One region of the Arthrobacter sp. Z1-9 genome, then DNA from elsewhere that is predicted to be linked to it. Evidence: riboswitches for the same ligand, from Rfam matches in the RefSeq annotation. Region 1 holds a riboswitch; each other region holds the start of a gene.
What was found. Region 1 has a riboswitch for thiamine pyrophosphate ahead of thiC (phosphomethylpyrimidine synthase ThiC). Riboswitches for the same ligand answer to the same signal wherever they lie in the genome.

Region 1 (5,690 bases):
CCGCACGAGCGTGTGGCTCCCAAGATCATCAACGGCTCCCGCCGCGCCCGCATCGCCCGCGGTTCCGGCGTGCACGTCTCCGAAGTCAATGGCCTCCTGGAGCGTTTCGCGCAGGCCCAGAAGATGATGAAGAAGATGGCCCAGGGCGGCATGCCGGGAATGCCTGGTATGCCCGGTATGCCCGGTGCCGGCGGCGGAGCGCGGAAGAATGCCAAGAACGCGCCAAAGAAGAAGGCCAAGTCGGGCAACCCGGCCAAGGCCGCCCAGGAGCGCAAGGATGCCGAGGCCCGCCGCGCGAACGCCGCCAAGGCATTGCCCACCGGCGCGGCCTTTGGCCAGCAGCAGGGCGACTTTGACCCCTCGCAGCTGAACCTGCCCAAGGGTTTCGACAAGTTCCTCGGCCAGTAACCACATCTGCAACCAGGCAGCGCCACGCGTCGTTTCGAGCGGTCAAAACGACACTGGGCGCTGCCCGCCTGGGATGTTGGTGCCGTGGAATAGGGTTGGGTCATGTTCAAGCAGAGGGTAGTGTTCGTCCACGGCGCCGGCAGCTTCGGCTCCGCGGCCTGGCCGCGCCAGCACGGCATGGCGCTGTCCTACGACGCACTGTTCCTGCGCCGCCACGGGTACCATCCTGTGGCTGATCCTGTTGAGTCCTCCTTTGACGAGGACGCCGCCATTGTGTTGCGGTCCCTTGCCGATGATGGCAGGGGCGCCGCCGGCGGGCACGTCGTCGCGCATTCCCAGGGAGCCATCGCAGCGATGATGGCCGCCGTCGAACGTCCCGACCTCGTCTTTTCCTTGACGCTGGTGGAACCGGCCTGCCTCTCGCTCACCGCGGAACTGCCGGCCACGGCGGCCCATATCGGGCTGATGCAGCCCCTGTTCGATGTCCGGGACCACATGAGCGACGAGGATTTCCAGCGCGAGTTCGTCCGGCGGGTCTATGCCACGGACCTGCAGCAGCCGGCCACAGCGGAGGAGAAGCGCTCGGCCAGGAGGCTGCGGCTGCAGGCCCCCTCCTGGGAGGCGCCGCTGCATATTGTTCCCGGCGTTCCCACCATGGTGCTCACCGGTGGATGGGAGCCGCTCTACGAGGAGATCGCCGGCTACCTGCGTGAGACCGGCGCCCTGCACCGCACGGCGGCGGGAGGGCACCGGCCCCATGACTCCCGGGAAGGTGACCGCATTATCCGGTCGTTCATCAGCGAGGTCAGCAGGAGCCAGCCTGCCAGGGCTTCCTGAAACCTGCCGGTACAGCTTCCCCGTCCGGCAGGCCCCCAATAGCCTGCCGGACGGAAAGCGTGGTGCAGCTACGGGCGGCCCTTCACGCGAACTTGCAGCTCCGGCAGGTAGACCTTGCCGCCGGCTGCCAGGAATTCCTCGCTTTTCCCGCGCATTCCCGCGGCGGCAGCCTGCTGCTCCGCTGACCCGTATTCGTCCCGGATGTCCTGGCTGATCCTCATGGAACAGAACTTGGGACCGCACATGGAGCAGAAATGCGCTGTCTTGGCCGGCTCCGCGGGGAGCGTTTCATCGTGGAAGGCCTCGGCCGTCACCGGGTCCAGGGACAACGCGAACTGGTCCCGCCAGCGGAACTCAAAGCGTGCCTTGGACAGGGCGTCATCGCGTTCGTGCGCCCCCGGGTGGCCCTTGGCGAGGTCTGCGGCGTGCGCTGCGATCTTGTACGTGATCACTCCTGTTTTGACGTCGTCCTTGTTGGGCAGGCCCAGGTGTTCCTTTGGGGTGACGTAGCACAGCATGGCCGTGCCGTAGCGGGCGATTTCCGTGGCGCCGATCGCAGACGTGATGTGGTCGTACCCGGGTGCCACATCGGTAACGAGCGGGCCCAGGGTGTAGAAGGGCGCGCCCTTGCACAGCTCCTGCTGGCGTTCGACGTTTTCCCGGACCAGGTGGAACGGAATGTGGCCGGGGCCTTCCACCATTACCTGGACGTCGTACTCCCAGGCGCGCTGCGTCAGTTCCGCGAGGGTATCCAGCTCGGCGAACTGCGCGGCATCGTTGGCATCGGCCGTCGCCCCCGGCCGCAGGCCGTCGCCCAATGAAAACGCGACGTCGTATCGTGCGAAGATTTCGCAGAGCTCGTCGAAGTGCGTGTAGAGGAAATTTTCCTGGTGGTGGGCCAGGCACCAGCCGGCCATGATCGATCCGCCGCGGGATACGATGCCGGTCACACGGTTGGCGGTCAGGGGAACGTACCGGAGGAGGACGCCGGCGTGGATGGTCATGTAGTCCACGCCCTGTTCGCACTGTTCAATGACGGTGTCGCGAAAGATCTCCCAGGTCAGCGCGTTCGCTTCACCGTTGACTTTCTCCAGGGCCTGGTAGATGGGCACGGTGCCGATCGGAACGGGGGAGTTGCGGATGATCCATTCCCTGGTGGTGTGGATGTCGTCGCCGGTGGAAAGGTCCATCACCGTGTCGGCGCCCCACTGGGTGGCCCACTGCAGCTTGTCCACCTCTTCGGCGATGGAACTGGTGACCGCCGAGTTGCCGATGTTGGCGTTGATCTTCACCAGGAAGGCTTTGCCGATGACCATGGGTTCCGACTCGGGATGATTGATGTTGCTCGGAATAATGGCCCGGCCTGCGGCCAGTTCGCTGCGGACCAGTTCCACATCGCAGTTCTCCCGCAACGCCACGAAGCGCATTTCGGGGGTGATGACGCCCTGCCGCGCATAGTGCATCTGCGTCACCGTCCGGCCTTCGACGGCGCGGCGGGGCACCGGACGTTCCCCCTTCCACTCCGCGCTGGCGGCACCGCGGCGCACAGCGGAGCGGCCGTCGTCGAACAGGTTCCTTGCGCGGCCGCGATAAGTTTCCGTGTCGCCGCGCTCTTCGATCCACGCGGAGCGGTAAGGGTCGAGGCCGCGTACGGGGTCGCTCCCCGGGCCGGCAGTGCGGTAGATCCGGAACGGGCCGTTGGAGTCGCCGTTGGGTGAAGCCGCCAGGGCTATTTCCGTCACGGGCACCTGTATCCCGGATGCTTCATCGTGGACAAAAGCCAGGGAGTGGGACTGCAGCGATTGCGTGACGGGGGCCTGGAGCCGGCCGTCCGCCGCCTCGCCGGCTACCATGCGGGCAGGGTTCAATTGGGAAATTGGTGTACTCAAGAAATACTCACTTCCTTCGCCGGCATTACCCGGACAGGTTCAACGGTCGCAGGCTGCGTCAGCCCGATCTCAGCCCCTGCAGGGGCACCCGTGTGGTCAAGATGAAAGCTACCACACCCCGGAAAGGGGCCAGGGGGAGGGGCTCCTGCCATATCCCGGCGGTGCTAGCCTGACGGGGCGGGAAAGAGGCAAATCCATGGCAGAAATCATCAACTTCACGGGAACCGTCCTCACCGGGCCGGACAGCGAGCGGCGGGGATTGTGGTCAGTTGACGGCAGGCTGACGTACCACCGGCCGGCAGGGGAACCGGACAGGATCCTGGACGGCTGGGTGCTGCCTGGATTCGTGGATGCCCACTGCCATATCGGGCTGGGGCCCGGAGGTGCGGTTGACGCAGCAACTTCGGAGGAACAGGCCAGGACCGACCTGAACGCCGGAACGCTGCTGGTGCGGGACGCAGGTTCCCCTGTAGACACGCGCTTCCTTCAGGACAGCAGCAATGCCCCCGTACTGATCCGCGCCGGCAGGCATGTTGCACGGACCCGCCGGTATTTGCGGGGCTTCGCCGAGGAAGTGGAACCGCAGGGCCTGGTGGAAGCCGTCCGGAAGCAGGCCCGCGACGGTGACGGCTGGGTCAAACTTGTCGGGGACTGGATTGACCGCGACGCCGGCGACCTGGCGCCGTCGTTTCCCGCCGACGTCGTCAAGGACGCCGTGCAGGCGGTGCACGACGAGGGCGCCCGGATCACTGCCCATTGTTTTGCCGAAGAAACCCTGGACCAGATGCTGGACGCGCGGATTGACTGCATCGAGCATGCCACCGGGCTCCTGCCACGGCACCTGCCGCGGTTCGTCGAGCAGGGCGTTCCCATTGTGCCCACCCTCATCAACATCGCGACGTTTCCGGACATCGCCGACCAGGCGGAGCACAAGTTCCCCCGGTACGCCGCACATATGCGCGCGCTCTGGGAGCGCCGGGCGGAGCGGGTGCTGGAGGCGTATGAAGCAGGGGTGCAGATTTATGCCGGTACCGATGCCGGCAGCGTCATCCGGCACGGCAGGATCGCCGATGAAATTCTGGCCCTTCACCGCGCGGGCCTGCCAATGGCCGCTGCCCTCGACGCTGCCTGTTGGGCCGCCCGCAGGTGGCTGGGTGCTGAGGGGCTGCAGGAGGGGGCCAGGGCCGACGTCGTCCTGTGCCGGGAGGATCCCCGGCAGGTTCCGGCCGTGGTCAGCGACCTGGCACACGTTGTGCTGGGTGGCCGCGTCATCCGGTGAACGGGGCGAGGCTGCAGCTCACATTCAACGCACTTGGAATAAATTGAAGCTTCAAGTAATTTTAAGGGTATAGGCCCACAACCCGCAGGGCCCCAGCACCGGGAGTTTTCAATGACTGCAGAAGCCGCCAGCCAGGATCTTCTTCCTGCCGACCTCGCCATGGGCACCGTGATGCTCAAGGTGGGCGACATGAAGGTGATGACGGATTACTACCAGCGTGCCCTCGGTCTTGAGGTCATCGCCGAGCAGGACGGCGGACTCTACCTGGGACGGCTGCAGAAGCCGCTGGTCCACCTCGCGCCCGCTCCGGGGCTGAACCTCCCGGGCAGGGGAGAGGCCGGTCTTTTTCACACGGCGCTCCTATTCGAGAACCAGGCGGACCTGGCCGCCACCATCGCCACCGCCGCGCAGTTTGAGCCGCGTTCCTTCACAGGCAGCGCCGACCACCTCGTCAGCGAGGCCTTCTACTTCAATGATCCGGAAGGCAACGGCATCGAACTCTACTGGGACCGGCCGCGCAGCAACTGGTCCTGGAACGGCACTGACGTTGTGATGGACAGCCTCGCCCTGCCGCCGCAGCGGTACCTCGAGCAGCACCTCACCGAAGAGTCCCTTCAGCGCCAGCACGGGAGCGCGGCAGGGGTGGGCCACGTCCATCTCCAGGTGGGCGACGTCCAGTTGGCCCGCGACTTCTACGTAGGAGTCCTCGGGTTTGAGAAAACCGCCGGCTGGCACGGGCAGGCTTTGTTTGTTTCGGCCGGCGGCTACCACCACCACATGGCCATGAACGTGTGGAACAGCCGCGGCGCCGGTCCCCGCAAGGACACCCTTGGCCTTGGCGAGGTGCTCATCGAGGTGCCGTCCGGGGACGACCTCGGGGCGCTCGCAGACCGGCTGAAGGTCGCCGGACTGCCGTCGCACCACACCGGGGCGGAACTTCGGTTTGAGGATCCGTGGCGCAACCGGATCCGCGTAGCGGTCCGCTGACGCCGCTGCAGCTGCTCCACGTGGACCGGGGCGGGCCTTGTACTAGGCTGAAACGGAACGGCCGGGGCGGCAGGTGCCGCCCTGCGTGGGCCGCATCGTCGACGGAATGAGGGCATTCCCATGGGCTTTACCGAGATCTTTGTCGCTACCCACGACGGCGCGCTGAAGCGCGCCGGCATCCTGGACCAGGGCGGCAGCGGGCCGGCGACGCAGGCCGTGCGGATCCCGGAAATCAGCGACTTCGAAGTTGAACAGCTCGGTGAGCTTGCAGGCACTGCCGTTCATGCCGG
Region 2 (5,690 bases), 320 kb from region 1:
AGCATCATGCCCGCCGCTGCCATGCCGGTCATGAGGGATATCTGCGCGTTCCAGTCCTCCACTGGAAGCTGGGGAGCGGCGGCGATCCGGTAGCCGCCGTCGGGAAGCTGGACAATTTCCTGTTCCGGCATGTTCAGGCTCGCACCCCCGCGGGCCCGTTCAAGGTCCACCCGCTTGAGCCCCACTTCCCTCAGGAGCTGCAGCACCGGCGAGGCGGTGCCGGCGTCGAGCTCCGCCTGCACGCCCTTGTAGCTCAGTTTCGCGCGGCTGCGCATCCGGGCCCGCTTCACGGCCACGGACGTCACCTCGGCGGCGCTGTCCAGGCGGAAGTCCCAGACGAACGCCGGGCAGTCCTGGCCGGGGAGGAGGCTGCCCGCTTGTTCGCTGATGACTTCCGGATGCAGCGGGATCCGCCCGTCGGGGGCGTAGAACGTCTGGCCCCGGCGGCGTGTTTCGGCATCCAGGGGCCCGCCGGGGGCCACAAACGCCGGCACGTCGGCGATGGCGTACAGCACGTGGTAGCCGTCACCGTCGGCTTCAATAAACAGCGCCTGATCCAGGTCGGTGGACGAGGCCGGGTCGATGGTGATGAATTCGACGGCGGTGAGGTCGTACGCGGGGAGCTGCAGGGATTCAACGGCCGTTTTCGCGTCAGCCACCGCATCCTCAGGGTAGGCGCCCGGCAGCTCCAGTTCTGTCCTCAGGGCACTGAGTGCTTCCTCAAGCGCGTTGTTGTGCTCGTGGACGTTGGGGGCCAGCCGATGGTGTGACACGAAAGCCAGCCTAGCCCGAATCCGGGCCGGAATGCAGGCATCCGGCCCCGGAGCGGCGATGTCAGGAGGAGGGGGCATCCAGGGCGGCGAGCAGCGCGGCGGCGGCGGCTGCGGGATCGCTCGCTTCCGTAATGGCCCGGACCACCACAATCCTCCGTGCGCCTGCGTCCACCACCTGCTCCACGTTGCCGTGGTCAATGCCGCCGATCGCGAACCAGGGAACACCGCCGTCGGACTGTCCCTCCTGCTCCGCCGGCCGGGCAGCTTCGGCGGCATAGTTCACCAGCTCCAGTCCCACCCCTGCCCGCCCCGGTTTGGTGGGCGTTGCCCATACCGGACCCACGCAGAAGTAGTCCAGTCCGGCGGGACCGGCGGCCGCACCGAGCGCCGCGTCCACCTGGGCAGGGGTGTGGCTGGACAGGCCGATGGCGGCGTTGCCGTTGAGCAGGGTGCGCGCAGCGTCCAGGGGCAGGTCCTTCTGGCCCACGTGGAAGACGGGTGCCCCGGACAGCACTGCGATGTCGGCGCGGTCGTTGACAGCCCAAAGCCGGCCATGTCGCTCTGCCGCTTCCTTGAGTACCGCCAGGAGTTCCAGCTCCTCTGCTGCTTCGATGGCCTTGTCCCGCAGCTGGATAATGTCCACCCCGCCCGCGAACGCTGCGTCCACGAACTGGTCGAAGTCGCCGCGCTCCCTGCGGGCGTCGGTGCAGAGGTAGAGGCGGGCGGCGTTGACGCCGTTGCTGATCTTGGCGCTGCTGAGGACATCGGTACCGGCGGCCGGGGTGTGGGACACATTCATGGGGGAAAGCCTAGTTCCTCTACACTGGCCTCGTACTGCGGGAGCCCGCGGCAGCTGTCACACAGCGCCGGGCTGAGAGGGCGTCAGAGCCGACCGCTTGACCTGATCCGGCTAATACCGGCGTAGGGAAGGAGACAAATGGGCGCATCATCAGAGCCCCTGACCGCGGACGCGGACAGCACCATCCATGCTGATGTGGCGGTGATTGGCGGGGGAGTTATCGGCCACGGTATCGCGTGGGAGGCGATGCGTTCGGGCCGTTCCGTGGTGGTGATCGATGACGCACCGGGTTCGGGGGCCAGCTGGGCCGCTGCCGGGATGCTTGCCCCGGTGAGCGAGTTGCACTACCAGGAGGAGGACCTCCTCGAATTCATGCTGGATGCCTCGGCCCGCTGGCCCGGTTTTGCCGCCGGCCTCACCGCAGCGTCGGGAACAGATCCGGGATACATTACGACGCCGACCCTCGCCGTGGGTGCCGATGCCGCCGACCGCCGGGCGCTGATGGACCTGCGCGCCGTCCAACAGGCCAACGGCCTTACCGTCGAGCCGCTGACCGTCCGGAGCGCGCGGCAACGTGAGCCCCTGCTCAGCCCCGGGATTGCCTGTGCCCTGGACACCCCGGCCGACCATCAGGTGGATCCGCGGCTGTTGGTGGCGTGCCTGCAGGCCGCATTGGCCCAAGGCACGGCTGACGGCGGCGGGAACAGGGACAAAGCCGCGGAATGTGGCACTGAAGCAGCCGACGTCGTCGGCCGTTATGCCGTACGGGCCAAGGCAGCCGGGCTGCTGTGGCAGGACGGAGCTGTTGCCGGCGTGCGCCTGGCGGGCGGGGGAACCGTGCTGGCCGCGGAAACGGTAGTGGCGAACGGGCTGCACGCGGCAGCACTTGAAGGGCTGCCCGCAGGGCTGAACCTGCAACTGCGGCCCGTCCATGGGGACATCCTGCGGCTGGCAGTGCCCCGGCATCTGCAGCCCCTGGTGACGTCCACGGTCCGCGGGCTGGTGCACGGCGTTCCGGTCTACATCGTTCCCCGCAAGGACGGCACGGTGGTGATCGGGGCAACCCAGCGTGAGGATGCGCCGTCGGCCGCGGACGCCGTATCCGCAGGGGGCGTGTACCAGCTCCTCCGCGACGCGCAGGTACTGGTCCCTGCCGTCGCCGAACTCGAGCTGCTGGAGTCCACCGCCCGCGCCCGCCCCGGAACGCCGGACAATGCGCCGTTGCTGGGGCGCGTTCATGCTCCGGACGCGCCCGCCCGCGGGGAGCCAGGGTCCGTTCCCGGCCTCATCATCGCCACCGGGTTCTTCCGCCACGGCGTCCTGCTGGCACCGGCGGCCGCCGCCGTCTGCCGGGACCTGCTGGACGGCCGCGAGGACCCCCGGTGGACGGCCTTCAACCCCTCCCGCTTTTCCGCCAGCAGCGGCCGCTACACCACCGGCTCAGCCAGCCACGTCCTCACCCACACCTCGCCCACGAAGGAAACAGCATGAACATCACCTTGAACGGAACCCGGCACCCTGTGCCCGAGGGCGCCTCCATCACCGTGCTCGTCAGCCAGGTCACTGGCCGCCCCTTGGCTGCCAACGGGCAGGCAACCGACGGCCAGAAGCTTGGCGTGGCCGTTGCCCATAATTCCGAGGTAGTACCCCGCAGCCAGTGGTTCACCACCGCGCTCGCGGACGGCGACGAGGTCGAACTCGTCACGGCAGTGCAGGGAGGCTGACACCATGACCGAAACCATCACTACTCCAAGCCTGGCGGGCCACGACGATCCGCTGGTGATTGACGGCGTCGCGCTGGCATCCCGGCTGATCATGGGTACCGGCGGCGCGCCGAGCCTGGACGGCCTGGGGGCGGCGCTCCTGGCCTCCGGTACCGCGCTGACCACAGTGGCAATGCGGCGGTATTCCACCGCGGAGACGGGCTCGCTCTTTCAGTTGCTCGTTGACCATGGCATCCGCGTGCTGCCCAACACGGCAGGCTGCTTTACTGCGCGGGATGCAGTGCTGACGGCAGAACTTGCCCGGGAGGCCCTCGAAACCGACTGGGTGAAGCTGGAAGTCATTGCGGATGAACACACCCTGCTGCCGGACGCCGTCGAACTGGTGGACGCTACGGAACAGCTCGTCAACAGGGGCTTCAAGGTTTTCGCCTACACCAACGACGATCCGGTCCTTGCGCTGCGGCTGGAGAACCTCGGGGCCACCGCGGTCATGCCGCTCGGGGCGCCGATCGGCACGGGGCTTGGCATCCTGAACCCGCACAACATTGAGCTGATCGTGTCCCGTGCCTCAGTTCCGGTGGTTCTGGACGCCGGCATCGGTACCGCCTCGGACGCGGCGCTGGCCATGGAACTGGGGTGCGACGCCGTACTGCTGGCTACAGCGGTGACCCGGGCGCAGAACCCCGCCCTGATGGGGAAAGCCTTCAAACATGCCGTGATCGCCGGTAGGCTGGCGAAAGCGGCGGGCAGGATCCCGCGCCGCGAACATGCATTGGCGTCATCGGCCATGGAGGGCCGGGCAGAGTTCCTGTAGCCCGCTCCCCGTGCCGCGGCCGCCAACCATAAGGCGAGGAGCAGCCATGGCCGGCAAGGACATCCTTTCTCCCGAGCGGCTCGAGGACGCACTGGCCGTCCTGACCGACTGGCGGTACACGCAAGGTGCCCTGGTGACGGTGTACAAGATGCCGACGGCGGCTGCCGCACTTGAGCTGATTGCCGCCGTCGGGCGCCTTGCCGAAGAACAAAACCACCATCCGGACCTGGACTGGCGCTACAACCGGGTGTTCCTCCTGTACACCTCGCATGACGCCGGGGGAGAAGTCACCGCCCGCGACGTGGGCGCAGCCGAGGCAGTGAGTGAAGCCGCCGCCGCGGTCCACGCGGTTGCCGAACCGGCTAGGCACCCAGCAGCCGCTTAAACGCCTGTGACCACCACCCCGGAGGGCAGTGGTCACAGGCGTGCTTGGTGTTCAGGGCGGATGGCTCCGGCTAAAGCCTCAGCGCGGCCGTAAGCCGTTCCAGATCGTGCCGGGCCCGCGTGCGGCCCACGTACAGGACCACGGCGACTGGCGCTGCTGCGCCCAGAACCATGGGCAGGACCCAGGGCAGCCAGGTCGTTCCCGGCAGGTAGCCAAAACCGGCAGCCATAAGGATGATCCAGCTGACAGCTCCCACACCGACGGCAACGCCGACCGGCAGGACGACACCGTATTTTGTGTGCCGCTTGTCGTTGGCCCAGACGATGAAACCTGCGGCGGCTGTCACCAGCACCACAATGGTCAGCGAAAGCATGGCTCTCCTTGGAATGCTCGCCCCTGAGCGGGGCAGGGGGCTAGAACTGGCCGAAACCTACGCGGCGCTGTTCCTCGGCGCCGATTTCTACATACGCCAGTGCCTTGCCGGGAACAATGATCAGGCGTCCCTTGTCATCCTTCAGGCGCAGTTCGCTGCCGCTGGTGATGGCTTCCTCTACAACCTTGGCTACGGAGTCCGGGTCCTGGACTGATTCCAGCACAATTTCGCGGCCAACATTTTGAACGCCGATCTTAATTTCCACAGGGGCCTCCCAGCCGGTTCACGTTACTCGGGTTATGTCTTATTTGTAGTCTAGGACTCTTTGGGGAAGCGAGAGATTCCGCGCCAAGCTAAACGGTAGATGAGGTCGCTGGCCACATCCAGGTCCAGGTTCCCGTCAGTTTCAAGCCAGTACCGGGCGCTGACCTGCGCCATCCCGGCAAGTCCGCGGCCCAGCAGTTCTGCCTCCAGGTGGGGAAGCTTGGTGTCCTCGGCGATGACGCGCGCAATGGCATCAGCAAAGGTCCGGTTGAACGTTTCCAGCCGTGCGCTGACATCCGGATCGTTGATGAGGTCCGATTCGAAAACGAGCCGGTGGGCCTGGTCATCGTTGGCAATGAACTGGAAGTAGGCCCGCATAACGGCCTGCACTCGTTCATCATTGTCTGTTGTGGAGTTCAGTGCCCCCAGCATCAGGTCAGTCAGGGATGCCAGGTGGCTTTCGAGCAGGGCCAGGTACAGTTCCCGCTTCGAGGGGAAGTGCTGGTAGAGGACCGGTTTGCTGACGTGGGCTGTCTCTGCGATTTCGTCCATGGCGGC
Region 3 (5,690 bases), 1.5 Mb from region 1:
GATGGGTGGCGGAAGGCGGGACGTATTGTTGGCGCAATGTGGCCAGTTTTCCGGAATGTTTGCGCTGCAGTTCAGCCTCCGAGTGGGCGGCGGTCCTGATCCGTTGTCCGGCGTAGGGAACGCCCCCGCCTAGCCGGAATGCCAGCGCGATCCAGATGCACACTGCCCGTTCGAGGACCCACAGCGGGGCGCACCACGCGGCCCGGAAGGGGAAGACCGCAGCCCCGTTGTTCCGTCGTCGTCCGATGCCGGCGATGACGACCGGCGCCGCCGCCAGTCCCAGGAAGGCGCGCCCGCGGAGCCGCCCGGGAAGGCAGGCTGCTGCGGCGATCGCCGGAAGTAGGGAAAGCTCCGCGGCGAGGCGGCCCGGCTGGGCGAAGTCATCGTAGGCCTGGCGGGTGCGCTGCTTGAGGAAGTGACGTGGTCCGGGCGGCCTGCGGGCAACGAACAGGTCCGGCAGGATTTTTTCCTTGCCGCCGGCTGCCTTGACGGTCCTGATCAGCTCGAGGTTTTCAAAGAGCACCGGATCGTAACCGCCGGTGGCCAGCAGTGCACTCCGCCGTACGGCCAGGGTGCCGGGGAAGTCCGCGGACCAGGCCCGGTTGATCAGGGTCCTGGACGTGTCCCACCACGCGTGCCACGGCAGGGGCTCAAAGTAGTTCTGCGGCCGTACGATGTCCGCCGAGTCGAGGTGATTGACGACGGCGGTGAGCGATTCGCGCGTGTACCGCACGTCGTCGTCGGCTATCACCAGCAGCTCAGCCTTGGCGGCACGGACGCCGGTCATGACGCTGGCCACCTTGCCGTTGCCTGCACCCTTGCTGTGGCTGTCTTCGCCCGCTGCCGGACGGATATGGCGGACGCCAGGCGGGAAAGCTGCCCCATGCCGCTTGAACAGTTCCGGAGCGGAGCCGTCCACCACGGTGACGGGTATCCACCCGGTAAGGTGCCCGAGGTAGGCGACCAGGTCCGGGAGTGCTGAATCCTCGGTCCAGCGCAGCGGCAGGATGTACTCTGCGGACTGCCTGATGGCCTGAGTACTCATGCTGCCGCCGGCACGCCCGCCCGCAGCGAGGTCTGTCCGTTTTCCCAGCACCCCAAAAGGTGCGTGGAAAGCCTGCCGTCGATCGCCATTGCCGCCGTTGCCCCCAACAGAACGTCCGCGAGCAGCCCGGGCTCAGCCTCCACCAGTCCACCGGCCAGGTCCCGGCCGGCGATCTGCTCGTGGACGGCGTCGGCTTCAACGTGCTCGTCGAAATAGTGGGTCACGTCCGCATCGAAGCCGTGCCGCCGGAAGCCCTTGCCATAAAGGCGGTTGGGCTGGGAGGAGGTCATCTCGTAAAGTGCCAGGTGTCCGGTGATGGCGCCGCGAAGCCGGCGGTTCAGCCCGAAGAGGGACATCATGTTCACCGCGGCCAGGGAGACTGCGGGTACCGCGTTGACGTAGGCCCCGTATTCGTCGTTCATGCCCAACCCCCGCATAGTGCGGGCAAAGAGCGCGCTGTGCATGCGCTCGGGGCGTCCCCCGCCGTACTCGTCGGCCTGGATCTCCACCAGTGCAGCCTTCGGCCTCCCCGTGAGCCGGGGGATGGCCCAGGTGTGCGGGTCTGCTTCCTTGAGCTGGTAGACGGACTTGTGGATCAGGAACTCCTTGAGCTGGTCCAGGCTCGCCTTCTTGGCCACGTAGCGGGACACGCTGGGCCCCGTGTCGGTGCCGGCAAGTCCGAACAGGACGTCGGCCACAGCGTCACTGGTCATCTCCGCTGCAGGCGGCAGGTCCAGCTCGCCGGCTATCGGTTGGGCAGCGGCACGCAGCGCTTCCTCGAACGGCCTTTCGAGCAGGCGGCGGACCTGGATAAGGCCCGGCTCCCACTCCCAGTCATCGCTGACGCCGTCAAGGCCGGAATAGTGGAGCTCGTAGAGGCAGAAGAGAGCCAGCTGGACGTCGTCGTCCGCGATGATGTCAGTGGCTGCATCCAGCTGTTCCGTGACCAGCCGGCGCAGTTCCTCCACGCCCGTGGCGCCGTCGCCGGTGCCGGGGGCAACTGCCAGGGCACCGAACAGTGCGGTGCTGATGGGACCTCGGGGTTCCGGAATTTTCATGATGCTCCTTTGGGCGGCAGGTGGTGCTGCCGGTGCTGCGGCGTCGACGGTGACGGTTCGGTTATGGCTGGGTGGTCGAGTTCCGGCCGGGGCGGCGGCGTGGGGTGGTCCGCGGTGACAACAGGATGGCCAGGATGATCATGCCCAGCCCCAAGGCCAGGTGCAGCCAGTTGTCGGCCCCGTTGACGGGGACAAAGTTGGCCGGGGTTTGATCGCCCACCAGGAGGCCGTAGAGCCAGAGGACCAGGTAAACAACGCCCCCGTAGATGAGGAAGCTCCTTGCCTGCTGGTGGGTTCTGGCCAGCAAAAGTCCCGCCGCCCCGAAGGCCAGGTGCACGATGTTGTGCAGGATGGATACCTGGAAAACGCCCAACAGCAAGGCTCCCGAGCGGTGCCCGGCCATGCCCAGGGCTTCATAGTTAGTGGTGATCCCGGGGATGAACCCCAGGACACCGACCAGCAGGAAGAGGGCGCCGGTTGCAAGCGCGGCCTTTTGCAGGCCGGTCCTCGCTCCGGTGGCCCGGGTGCTGATTGTCATGACCTGTCTCCTCAAAAGCCGGGAGACAACATAGTAAGCATGGTTACTAATAAAAGCTAAGGACGCTTTGCATCCTGCTGGACGGCGGCCGCTGCGCGGCCCCTGTGGCCGGGTGGTGCTCACCCCTCCGAGGTGCTCCACATGTAGGGATTGGCATGGTGCCCGCCGCGCCGGCCGTGCTCGTACCCTTGCTGCCAGGCTTTCCCGACGGCGGACACAAGTTCCGCCAGCAGGGGATAGTAGGGGTGGTCCGGGCCGATGTAGATCATTTCCTCGGCGGCCTTGTCCACCGCCGCCCGCACCTGGTTTTCGGCTGCAGGACCAATCATGGCGTCCTCCTGTGTGGAACTCCGGCCGCTCGCCTCGAATGTACTCCCGGCATGTGGCGGAGTCCATAGCGAACTCGTTGAGGCCCCCGACGTCAGTCCGTCCACATGGAACCGAGGACCTCGCGCAGGGCCTGTACCACCAGGTCATGGTCCTGCACCTGCGGAAGCCCGGAAACAGTCACCGTTGCGACTGCACCCACCCCCGTGACGTACACAGGGAACGAGCCTCCGTGGGCCGCATAGCGGCTCTGATCGAACGAGGCGTTGTCCTCGATCCGTCCGCCATTGAGCCGGCCGCGCAGCCCCACCAGCAGGGAGGGCACCTCATACCGGGCGGCGGTGCGCTGCTTGGCGCGGATCCAGTGCTCGTTGTCCGGCGTGGCGCCGGGCAGCGCCACATGGAACAGCACCTGCTCGCCCTTGGTGATGTCTATCGCGATGGGAAACTGGCCCTCCTTGCCCAGCTCCACGAGCAGCAGCCCCAGATTCAGTGCATCATCCAGGGAGAAGCCGGGAAACTGGAGCTCGTGGATCTCCCCTTCGATCCGGGCGATGAGCGCTTGCAGGGATCCCTCCGGCTGGACGGCATCGGAATCCGGATCGAACTCGGTCACATGCGGGGAATTGGCAGTCATGGCCCACAATCTACCCCTCCTCCGGTGTAAACTGGACCCCGCCCACAAGGGCGATTATTTACCGACAGAATCATTCAACGACAGGGGAGCGCCGCCGTCGGGCATCACTGGCCATGCCAGGATCCGCAGGTGGGCGCTGAGAGTGCGGATAGCCGCAGACCCTCGAACCTGATCCGGTTAGTACCGGCGCAAGGGAGTCGAGTTCTCGAAGTGTGCGGCAACGGCGGCAGCGCCGGTTGCTGTATCCACTTTCCCCTCCTGTTCCTCAGGAGGATCACATGGCAACGACAGCAATCAAGAAGACCACCAGCAAGTCCTGGCGCGTTGTGGACATCGTGGTGGCAGCCCTCATCGCCATCGCCGGCGGCGTTATTTTCTGGGCCTGGTCCCAGGGCGCAGCCGCAGTCTCGGCACCGATGAACGCCGTCTATCCGCCCCTCACCGGCCTGCTGGCCGGCGGCTGGATGATCCCCGCGGTGCTGGGCATGCTCATCATCCGCAAGCCGGGCGCGGCACTGTTCTGCGAAACAGTGGCCGCCACGGGTGAGCTGCTGATGGGCTCGCAGTACGGTGCCTCCGTGCTGTTCTCCGGGTTTGTCCAGGGTCTGGGCGCCGAGATCATCTTCGCGATCTTCGTGTACCGGAAGTTCAACCTGCCGGTATCACTGCTCGCCGGCGCAGCTGCGGGTCTTTTCTGCGGCCTGAACGATTCCTTTGCGCCCTGGGGCTGGAACATCGCCTACTCCGGCGGGGACAAGCTGGCATACATCATCTTCACCGCCATCTCCGGCGCCGTGATTGCCGGGGCTTTGTCCTGGATCGCCACCCGCGGCCTGGCCAGGACCGGTGTCCTGAGCTCCTTTGCGTCACGCAAGGCGGCAGCGGAGCCCGTCTTTTCCTGATGACTGCTCCTTCCCTTTCCGGCGCTGCGGTGGCGGCGCGGCCGGCTGCAGTCACCGCCCGCGGCTGGGGCTGGCGGCACGCCGGGCGGTCCAAGCCTGCTGTCCGTGCCCTCGACCTGGACATTCAACCGGGTGAACGCGTGCTCCTGCTGGGACCCTCCGGCGCCGGCAAGTCCACGCTCCTCCACGCGCTGGCAGGGGTGCTGGGGGATGCGAATGACGACGACGGCGAGGCCGGCGATTCCGATGAGTCCGGTTCGCTGCTGATCGACGGGGCCTCCCCCCGGGACCAGCGCGGCCGGGCCGGGTTGATGCAGCAGGACCCGGAGACCCAGGTTGTCCTCTCGCGCGTGGGTGACGATGTTGCCTTCGGCGCCGAGAGCCTCGCCGTGCCCCGTGGCGACATCTGGGCACGGGTGCATGAAGCGCTGGAGGACGTCGGACTTTCGCACCTGCCGCCGGACCACCCGACGTCGGCGCTGTCCGGCGGGCAGAAGCAGCGGCTTGCGCTCGCGGGCATCCTGGCCATGCGGCCGGGATTGATTCTCCTCGACGAGCCGACGGCCAACCTGGACCCTGCCGGGGTGGTGGAGGTGCGCGACGCCGTGGGCCGCTGCCTGGACAAGACCGGCGCCACCCTGGTGGTGGTGGAGCACCGGGTGGCCGTGTGGAAGGACCTGGTGGACCGGATTGTGGTGCTGCAGCCCGGCTCTTCGACCGATTCCGCCGTGTTGCTGGACGGGCCGCCGGACCAGGTCCTTAGCGAAGCCCGCAGCATGCTGATCGCGGCCGGGGTCTGGGTGCCCGGCTACGTCCCTCCGACCCGCCTCCGTGCTGCCGGTTCGGCTCCCGGGACTGGCGACCTGCTGCTTGCTGCCGAGGAGCTGGCGGTGTCGCGTGAACGTGCCCGCCGCAAAGGCTTTCGGAAGGTGCCGCCGGTGCCGGTGCAGCAGGGTATCTCCGCGCAGGTCCGCGCCGGGCAGGCGCTGGCTGTCACCGGGCCGAATGGAGCGGGAAAATCGACCCTCGCGCTGACGCTGGCCGGGCTGCTGGAGCCCGTTGCAGGCAAGGTTTCCGCTACGCTGGCGCTCAGCCGGGGAGCTGGGATCGACCCTTACCAGTGGAAGGCTGAACAGCTGATCGAGCGCGTGGGCACGGTATTCCAGGAGCCGGAACACCAGTT

Region 2: linked by a shared signal. The riboswitch ahead of thiO (glycine oxidase ThiO) and the one ahead of thiC (phosphomethylpyrimidine synthase ThiC) in region 1 are both predicted to bind thiamine pyrophosphate.
Region 3: linked by a shared signal. The riboswitch ahead of M1D93_RS18530 (ECF transporter S component) and the one ahead of thiC (phosphomethylpyrimidine synthase ThiC) in region 1 are both predicted to bind thiamine pyrophosphate.

Annotation. Positions count from the first base shown of each region.
Region 1 covers NZ_CP096456.1:2,470,493-2,476,182, reverse strand. The annotation lists gene ffh (signal recognition particle protein) at 1-408, shown strand, start outside; gene M1D93_RS11475 (alpha/beta fold hydrolase) at 511-1,245, shown strand; gene thiC (phosphomethylpyrimidine synthase ThiC) at 1,314-3,098, opposite strand; TPP riboswitch at 3,129-3,236, opposite strand; gene M1D93_RS11465 (amidohydrolase family protein) at 3,331-4,413, shown strand; gene M1D93_RS11460 (VOC family protein) at 4,525-5,400, shown strand; gene M1D93_RS11455 (hypothetical protein) at 5,521-5,690, shown strand, end outside.
Region 2 covers NZ_CP096456.1:2,786,170-2,791,859, reverse strand. The annotation lists gene M1D93_RS12875 (RNB domain-containing ribonuclease) at 1-773, opposite strand, end outside; gene thiE (thiamine phosphate synthase) at 835-1,572, opposite strand; TPP riboswitch at 1,600-1,718, shown strand; gene thiO (glycine oxidase ThiO) at 1,711-3,063, shown strand; gene thiS (sulfur carrier protein ThiS) at 3,060-3,296, shown strand; gene M1D93_RS12855 (thiazole synthase) at 3,301-4,110, shown strand; gene M1D93_RS12850 (4a-hydroxytetrahydrobiopterin dehydratase) at 4,157-4,495, shown strand; gene M1D93_RS12845 (hypothetical protein) at 4,566-4,868, opposite strand; gene M1D93_RS12840 (DUF3107 domain-containing protein) at 4,909-5,133, opposite strand; gene M1D93_RS12835 (TetR/AcrR family transcriptional regulator) at 5,184-5,690, opposite strand, start outside.
Region 3 covers NZ_CP096456.1:4,003,929-4,009,618, reverse strand. The annotation lists gene M1D93_RS18555 (glycosyltransferase family 2 protein) at 1-1,045, opposite strand, end outside; gene M1D93_RS18550 (iron-containing redox enzyme family protein) at 1,042-2,103, opposite strand; gene M1D93_RS18545 (DUF4383 domain-containing protein) at 2,165-2,641, opposite strand; gene M1D93_RS18540 (hypothetical protein) at 2,761-2,970, opposite strand; gene M1D93_RS18535 (heme-degrading domain-containing protein) at 3,063-3,605, opposite strand; TPP riboswitch at 3,678-3,818, shown strand; gene M1D93_RS18530 (ECF transporter S component) at 3,884-4,507, shown strand; gene M1D93_RS18525 (ABC transporter ATP-binding protein) at 4,507-5,690, shown strand, end outside.